Regions from separate parts of the Serratia liquefaciens ATCC 27592 genome, predicted to be linked through region 1. Evidence: predicted binding sites of a transcription regulator. Region 1 holds the regulator's gene; the other holds the start of a gene.

Region 1 (4,215 bases):
ATGTCGCTAAGGTAATCCTGGGTCGCCACTTCGATATCCAGCCATACCGGTAATTCACCCTGATAATCGGCGAACAGCCGTAATTGTTGCTCGATCTGCGCCAAATCTCCCTTAATGAGCTGCATTGGTTGGAAGCTTGGGATCTCCAACGCGCTGACTTGCTGCAGGGCACCCGCCGCGAAATCCACCATAAACACGCTTTTGGCCTTGCCCAACTCGTCAAAACTGAGCGGGATAGGGGAGCCGCTGTAGCGAATATGTTCAGATTTGGCGACGTTTTGCGCGCGATGAATATGCCCCAGCGCGATGTAATCGGCCGGCGGGAACGCTTGTGCGGGGAAGGCGTCCAGCGTACCAATATAGATGTCGCGCACCGAGTCGGACGTGGTGACGCCGACGGTGGTCAGATGGCCGGTAGCGACGATGGGCAGCGGCAAGCCCAGCGCATCACGGCGCGCACAGGCGGCCTGGTACAGGGTGTGATAGTGGTCGGCGATAGACTCTTGCAGCGCCTGCTGTTTTTGCACCCCGGACTCACCGGCGCGGCTGGTGAGCAGATCGCGCGGGCGCAGAAAAGGAATGGCGCACAATACCGCACCCGGTTGGCCGTCGCGTTGATTCAGCACCAGCACCTGTTGTTCGATTTCGCTCTGCGCATTGGCGATCACGGTGGTATTCAGGCAGGAAAGTAATTCACGCGATTCATTTAAGGTGGCCACGGAGTCGTGATTGCCGCCCAACACCACCAACTGGCAGCCGGTACGCTGCAGTTCCACCACGAAGCGGTTATACAGCTCGCGGGCGTAGCTTGGCGGCGAGCCGGTATCGAACAGATCCCCGGCGACGATCAGCGCGTCCACCTGGTGTTGTTCGATCTGTTCGATCAGCCAGCGCAGAAAGGCCTGATGCTCGGCGGCGCGGCTTTTGGTGAAAAAGTACTGGCCAAGATGCCAGTCAGAGGTGTGGATCAGGCGCATGACACTCCCGGGGCGATAGGGTAATGGCGGTGATTATAAAGGGCGTTGCGGCGGCTGTCGTGACGCAATCATTATGACAACTGAATGATTTTTCTTTGACGTTGGAAATAATCGCTATGCTTACTGCCTATAACAGCCCGCTTTTTTCATAAAAGTGTCACAAAACTGACGCATAATGGCGCCCGCAATCAACTGTGATCGCTAACACATTGGCAGGATTGACGATGGCAAGACGCATACTGGTGGTGGAAGACGAAGCGCCGATCCGTGAGATGGTGTGCTTTGTGTTGGAACAGAATGGTTACCAACCGTTGGAAGCTGAGGATTATGACAGCGCCGTGACGCGCCTGTCTGAGCCGTTCCCTGATTTAGTGTTGCTCGACTGGATGTTACCCGGGGGATCCGGCATTCAGTTTATTAAACATATGAAACGTGAAGCGCTGACCCGCGATATTCCGGTGATGATGTTGACCGCGCGCGGTGAAGAAGAAGACCGGGTGCGCGGCCTGGAAGTCGGGGCGGATGATTACATCACCAAACCCTTCTCACCGAAGGAACTGGTGGCGCGCATCAAGGCGGTAATGCGCCGTATTTCACCGATGGCGGTGGAAGAAGTGATTGAAATGCAAGGGCTGAGCCTGGACCCTTCCTCACACCGCGTGATGGCTAACGAACAAGCGCTGGATATGGGGCCGACCGAGTTCAAGCTGTTGCACTTCTTTATGACCCATCCTGAACGTGTTTATAGCCGTGAGCAGTTGCTTAATCACGTCTGGGGCACTAACGTTTATGTGGAAGACCGCACCGTTGACGTGCACATCCGTCGGCTCCGTAAGGCGTTAGAGACCAGTGGTCATGACAAAATGGTTCAAACCGTTCGGGGCACCGGCTACCGATTCTCAACGCGCTACTGATCGCGCCGCGCTGGAGAATATGCCGTGTTAGAACGTCTATCCTGGAAGAGGCTGGCCCTGGAGCTGGCCCTTTTCTGCCTGCCTGCCTTACTGTTGGGGCTGATTTTCGGTTATCTGCCCTGGCTGCTGCTGGCCTCCGTGCTGGCGGCGTTGGTATGGAATTTCTACAATCAACTCAAACTTTCCCACTGGCTGTGGGTTGACCGCAGCATGACGCCGCCGCCTGGCCGCTGGAGCTGGGAACCGCTGTTTTACGGCTTGTATCAGATGCAGCAACGGAACCGTCGTCGGCGCCGTGAGCTGGCGCTGTTGATCAAACGCTTCCGTAGCGGAGCGGAATCGCTGCCCGATGCGGTAGTGATGACTACCGTCGAAGGCAATATCTTTTGGTGCAACGGGCTGGCGCAGCATTTGCTGGGTTTCCGCTGGCCGGAAGACAATGGCCAGCACATTCTCAACCTGTTGCGTTATCCGGAGTTCAGTCACTATCTGCAACAGCAGGAGTTCTCCCGCCCTTTGACGCTGCAACTGAATAACGAGCATTACGTCGAGTTTCGTGTGATGCCCTACTCCGAAGGGCAATTATTGATGGTAGCCCGCGATGTGACCCAGATGCGTCAACTGGAAGGGGCTCGGCGCAACTTCTTCGCTAACGTCAGCCACGAGCTGCGCACGCCGCTGACGGTATTGCAGGGTTACCTGGAAATGATGAGCGACGAAGAGCTGGATGGTTCGCTGCGCGGTAAGGCGTTGGGCACCATGCAGGAGCAGACTCGCCGCATGGACGGACTGGTCAAGCAACTGCTGACGCTGTCGCGCATCGAGGCGGCGCCTAACGTTGAAATGAACGAGCGGGTTGATATCCCCCTGATGTTGCGGGTGTTACAACGTGAGGCGCAATCGCTGAGCGGCGGCAACCACGAAATCACCTTCCGGGTGAATGAGCAGTTGAAAGTGTTCGGTAACGATGACCAACTTCGCAGTGCGGTGTCGAATCTGGTGTATAACGCCGTCAATCATACGCCGAAAGGCACCAATATTGAGGTCAGCTGGCAGCAGACGCCAAGCGGCGCGCAGTTTCAGGTCAGTGATAATGGGCCGGGTATCGCGGCCGAACATATTCCCCGTTTGACCGAACGCTTCTACCGCGTTGACAAAGCTCGTTCACGCCAGACCGGCGGCAGTGGGCTGGGGTTGGCGATCGTCAAGCATGCGCTCAGTCACCACGATGCGCGGCTGGAGATCCTTAGCGAGCAGGGCATCGGCACCCGATTTATCTTTACCTTGCCTAACCGGTTGATTGTTCCCGCAGCTTTGTCAGAGAATGCGGTGAAAAATTAACGCGAGAGGCTGGCATGATCCGAATCACCCGAGGGCTGTTGCTTTGCCTGGCGCTGTTGGCAAGCCGAGGCGCGCTGGCACAGCCGGATGGCATGCTGTCCGGCAACCTGTCTAGCGTCGGCTCCGATACGCTGGCGAACCTGATGGCGCTGTGGGCGCAGGACTTCAGCCAGCATTATCCCAACGTTAATCTGCAAATCCAGGCCGCCGGTTCCTCCACGGCGCCAACCGCATTGGCGGCTGGTGCAGCGCAGCTTGGCCCGATGAGTCGCCCGATGAAGGCCGCGGAAGTCTCTGCATTCGAGCATCGTTACGGTTATGCGCCGTTGGCGGTACCGGTCGCGGTCGATGCGCTGGTGGTGCTGGTGCATCAGGACAATCCGCTGCGCGGTCTAAATCTGCAGCAGCTCGACCGAATTTTCTCCGCGACTCTGCGCTGTGGCGAGAGCCAGCCTCTGACGAGGTGGGGGGAACTGGGGCTGGCCGGTGATTGGCAACAGCGTGCGCTGCAACGTTTTGGACGTAATTCGGCCTCCGGCACCTACGGCTATTTCAAACTGCGTGCGCTGTGCGGCGGCGATTTTATGCCGCGCGTCAATGAGCTGCCGGGCTCGGCTTCAGTCGTGCAGGCGGTGGCCGGTTCGCTGAACAGTATCGGCTATGCCAGCATCGGTTTTCGCGCCAGCGGCGTACGGCTGTTGCCGTTAGCGGAGACCGGCCAAAACTATGTGACGCCAAATGACGCCAACGTGCGTAACGGCAGCTATCCGTTGTCGCGCTATCTGTATATTTACATTAATAAAGCGCCCAACCAGCCGCTGGAGCCGCTGACGGCGGCATTTCTCGATCGCGTGCTGTCGGACACCGGGCAAAATCTGGTCAATCACGACGGCTATCTGCCACTGCCGCCTCAGACTCTGCAGAAAACCCGCCTGGCGCTGGGCCTGCAATAAGCCTGCCTCTGGGCACCTTGGGTGCCCAAC
Region 2 (4,215 bases), 1.1 Mb from region 1:
CGGCGATAGGAATACGCGTACCGCCTTTACCACCGATGTTGGTCTGGCCATACACTTCAGAAGAAGGACGGACTTTAGGCAGCATGGCGCGTGGGATATCCAGCGCTTCCAGCATGCGGTCATCCCAATCCAGCTCATGGATGTTGAACATCATGGTACGTGAGGCGTTGGTGTAATCGGTCACATGCACCCGCCCTTGGGTCATTTTCCACACCAGCCAGGTATCGACGGTACCGAACAGCAGCTCGCCGCGTTTGGCGCGTTCGCGGGCGCCTTCAACGTTGTCGAGGATCCATTTTACCTTGGTGCCGGAGAAGTACGGGTCAACCACCAGGCCGGTGTTGTGACGGATGTATTCTTCCAGGCCGTCACGCTTGAGCTTTTCGCAGATGTCGGCGGTGCGGCGGCATTGCCAGACGATGGCGTTGTAAATTGGTTTGCCGGTCTCTTTTTCCCAGACGATGGTGGTTTCACGCTGGTTGGTGATGCCGATACCGGCGATCTGATCGGAATTGATATCGGCTTTCGCCAGCACTTCCACCAGCGTGGAGCTCTGTGATGACCAGATCTCCATAGGATCATGCTCAACCCAGCCGGCTTTTGGGTAAATCTGCGTGAACTCGCGCTGGGATACCGCAACAATGTTGGCATCGTGGTCGAGCACTACGGCACGTGAACTGGTGGTACCCTGGTCGAGAGCAACAATGTATTTTTTTTCTACAGTCATGATCTTAGTCCTGCTGTGTTGTTAACCGTTTTAAAACTGTGCCAATCACGCTTTACGCTGCTGGGCCTTGGCGGCGGGTTGTTCTTCGTCTACACAAACGTCACACGGCAGATTGCGGCCAATGAGCATGCGGTAGCCGAAGGCACCCAGGCAGGCACCGATGATTGGACCAAAGATTGGCACCAGGAAGTACGGAATATCACGCGCACCGGTGAAGGCCACTTTGCCCCAGCCGGCCAGATAAGCGAACATTTTCGGGCCGAAGTCACGCGCCGGGTTCAGCGCAAAGCCAGTTAATGGTCCCATAGAGGCGCCGATCACGGCAATCAGAATACCGATCAACAGCGGGGCCAACGGGCCGCGCGGGATGCCGTTGCCGTCATCGGTCAGTGCCAGGATCAGGCACATCAGGATTGCGGTAATGACCGTTTCAACCAGGAACGCCTGGCCAACGGAAATGTGCGCATTCGGGTAGGTAGAGAAGATGCCGGCCAGGGCCAGGCTTTCGTCGCTGCCGCGTACCATATGATTGGCCGCTTCGAAATCGAAGAACAGGTTGTAGTACAACCCGTAGACCAGGGCTGCTGCACAGAAGGCTCCGGCGATCTGCGCGACAATGTAAGGCAGTACTTTGCGTCCGTCAAAGCAGGCGAACAACCACAGCGCAATGGTCACGGCCGGGTTGAGGTGCGCGCCGGAGATGGCAGCGGTCAGATAGATGGCCATGGCGACGCCTAGGCCCCAAATGATACTGATTTCCCATTGGCCGAAGCTGGCGCCTGCCAGTTTCAGCGCGGCAACGCAGCCTACGCCAAAAAAGATCAACAGACCGGTGCCGAGGAACTCAGCGATGCACTGGCCTTTTAGGGTCGGACTGGTGGTTTGGCTCATAATGTTGTTGTCCTGCAAAACGGCGGTTATAGGTTTATAGGCTCGGAAGGTGTATCGATCCGTCCTAGGGGTACAGTTTTTTTCATCTCGTCCAATTATTAATTGAGGACGTGATGTAAATTTATCGTTAACGAACATAAACGAGAAATAGCGAAATCAAAATGTGTGTGCTTCGTCATAAAATTGAGCGAATTCGCGTCGTTTTGTGTTCTTTCTGCTCCATAAAACTGTGATCTGACCAGTGCTTTTATCCCCGACTGTTAACAAATCAATTTATGACCGAGAGGCATTTTCGGTTTTTGCTGATGGTGGGGGCAGGAAAATTGCAACAGACTGCGCGATGAGCCGGATGTTGCTAGACAGCCGGGGACAGGCTACTTACAATCGTTTTTATCGAAAGAAGCGTTTTATCGAGACAGGCGCGTTATTTTCAATAAAAGCGTGTGTCACTTGGCGCGATGCATATTCGCAGCAGTTGCAACCTGAGTTGCGGCCGTTACCTATAGATGTACGCCTTGCTATCATGAGGGGACTGAAGAATGTCATTTGAAGTATTTGAGAAATTGGAATCAAAAGTTCAGCAGGCGATCGATACCATCACCCTGCTGCAGATGGAAATTGAAGAGCTGAAAGAAAAAAACAATACTCTGTCTCAGGAAGTTCAGGCTGCCTCCGGCAACCAGGAATCGCTGGTACGCGAGAACCAGCAACTGAAAGAAGAGCAGCACGTATGGCAAGACCGCCTGCGCGCGCTGTTGGGCAAAATGGAAGAAGTCTGATTCCGTATTGCACGATCGAAAAGGGCGCCTGAGGCGCCCTTTTTCATGTCGGAAGATTACTCTATATCGAGCGGGTCTTCGGACAGAATAATACCGGTGTTGTCGGCATACAGATGATCGCCGGAGAAGAAGGTCACGCCGCCAAAGTTTACGCGGATGTCGCTTTCGCCGATGCTTTCACTGGCTGCGCCGACCGGAATGGCCGCCATCGCCTGAATGCCGATGTCCAGTTCTTCCAGATCGTCCACCTGGCGTACCGCACCGTAAACCACGATGCCTTCCCATTCGTTCTGGGTAGCCAAGCGCGCCAGTTCTGCGTTGATCAGGGCACGGCGAACCGAACCACCGCCATCAATCACCAGAACACGGCCGCGACCGTTTTCTTCAAGCAGCTCGAATAACAGGCCGTTATCCTCAAAGCATTTCACCGTAGTGATTTGCCCGCCAAATGAAGTACGCCCGCCAAAATTGGAGAATAGAGGTTCAACAACGTTTACCTCTTCATGATAGATGTCGCAAAGTTCGGAAGTATCGTATTTCATAGGATTTTACGTCTGTTTGCCGCTGGAATAACCAGTATATCCCTTTATCCGCCCTGTTGGCAAAATCATCAGTTCGATGGCTAACTGAGCACCACGCCAATCGCGAACAACACATTGGCCAACAGCGCCGCTTTGACCATATGTTCCAGCATCGGGCGCATGCCTGCCGGCGTTGGATCGCGTAACACGCGCAGGCCGTGGCGCACCAGTAACGGGATAGCCAGGACAAACAGCCAGCCCCACGGACTATGCAGGTTAAGCAGCGTGAACAGCGCGAAGCAGGCTACTGCGCCGATCAGCAGCGCCACGTGGTAATAGCGTGCATTCTGTGGCCCAAGGCGTACTGCCAGCGTATTTTTGCCGTTGGCGCGGTCGCTTTCGATATCGCGCAAATTATTGATGTTCAGCACCGCGGTGGCCAGCAGGCCGCAGGCCGTGGCCGGCAACATCACGATACTGTCGAACGCATGGGTTTGCAGGTAGTAGGTGCCCGCTACGCTCAGCCAGCCGAAGAACACCAGCACCGAAATATCGCCCAGCCCCAGATAGCCATAGGGTTTGGTGCCGACGGTATAGGTAATGGCGGCGACGATAGACAGCCCGCCCAGCACCAGGAAGCCCACCACGTCGCTGGGTTGTTCGCAGGCCACGGCGATCAATGAACAGCCGGCAATCGCGATCAATACTACCGTCACCACCAGCGCGCGCTTCATTTGTGCCTGGGTGATCATGCCTTTCTGCATGCCGCGCAACGGCCCGATGCGATCTTCTTTATCGCTGCCTTTTACCGCATCGCCATAGTCGTTCGCCAGGTTGGAGAGGATTTGCAGCAGGCCAGCAGTCAGGAGTGCCAGCAGCGCCACGCCGGGTTTCAGGCTGCCTTGCCAGGCGGCAATGGCGGAACCGACGACGATCGAGGCAAAGGCCAGCGGCAGGGTGCGCGGTCGTAAACTTTCAAGCCAGGCTCTGGCCGGGGAGGTGGTAGTTGATGAGCTCATTTTTCGCTTCAGAGTTAGTGGCTGTGTCCGTTAGAAATAATTGTGGGAGGCAATGCCTCCCACAGATGACTGACTGGACATGATTGAGCGATTATAGGATAAAACGACTCAAATCTTCATCCGCTACCAGTTCATCCAGATGATTACGTACGTAATCCGCATCAATTGTAATGGATTGACCATTAATTTCACTCGCATCATAGGAAATATCTTCCATCAGACGCTCAAGCACGGTGTGCAAACGACGCGCGCCGATGTTTTCGGTGCTTTCGTTAACC

Evidence for each region. The regulator PhoB, encoded in region 1, activates phosphate uptake and scavenging genes when phosphate is short. The targets are predictions, from matches to a motif close to CTGTCATAAAACTGNCNNAT.
Region 2: a site for PhoB is predicted at 1,835-1,854, ahead of M495_RS23625 (MIP/aquaporin family protein). Genes of this name have one in related genera too.

The regions. Positions count from the first base shown of each region.
Region 1 is NC_021741.1:962,753-966,967, forward strand. It holds gene sbcD (exonuclease subunit SbcD) at 1-977, opposite strand, end outside; gene phoB (phosphate response regulator transcription factor PhoB) at 1,202-1,891, shown strand; gene phoR (phosphate regulon sensor histidine kinase PhoR) at 1,916-3,232, shown strand; gene M495_RS04445 (PstS family phosphate ABC transporter substrate-binding protein) at 3,247-4,185, shown strand.
Region 2 is NC_021741.1:5,076,154-5,080,368, reverse strand. It holds gene glpK (glycerol kinase GlpK) at 1-727, opposite strand, end outside; gene M495_RS23625 (MIP/aquaporin family protein) at 773-1,618, opposite strand; gene zapB (septal ring assembly protein ZapB) at 2,158-2,397, shown strand; gene rraA (ribonuclease E activity regulator RraA) at 2,454-2,939, opposite strand; gene M495_RS23605 (1,4-dihydroxy-2-naphthoate polyprenyltransferase) at 3,020-3,937, opposite strand; gene hslU (HslU--HslV peptidase ATPase subunit) at 4,029-4,215, opposite strand, start outside.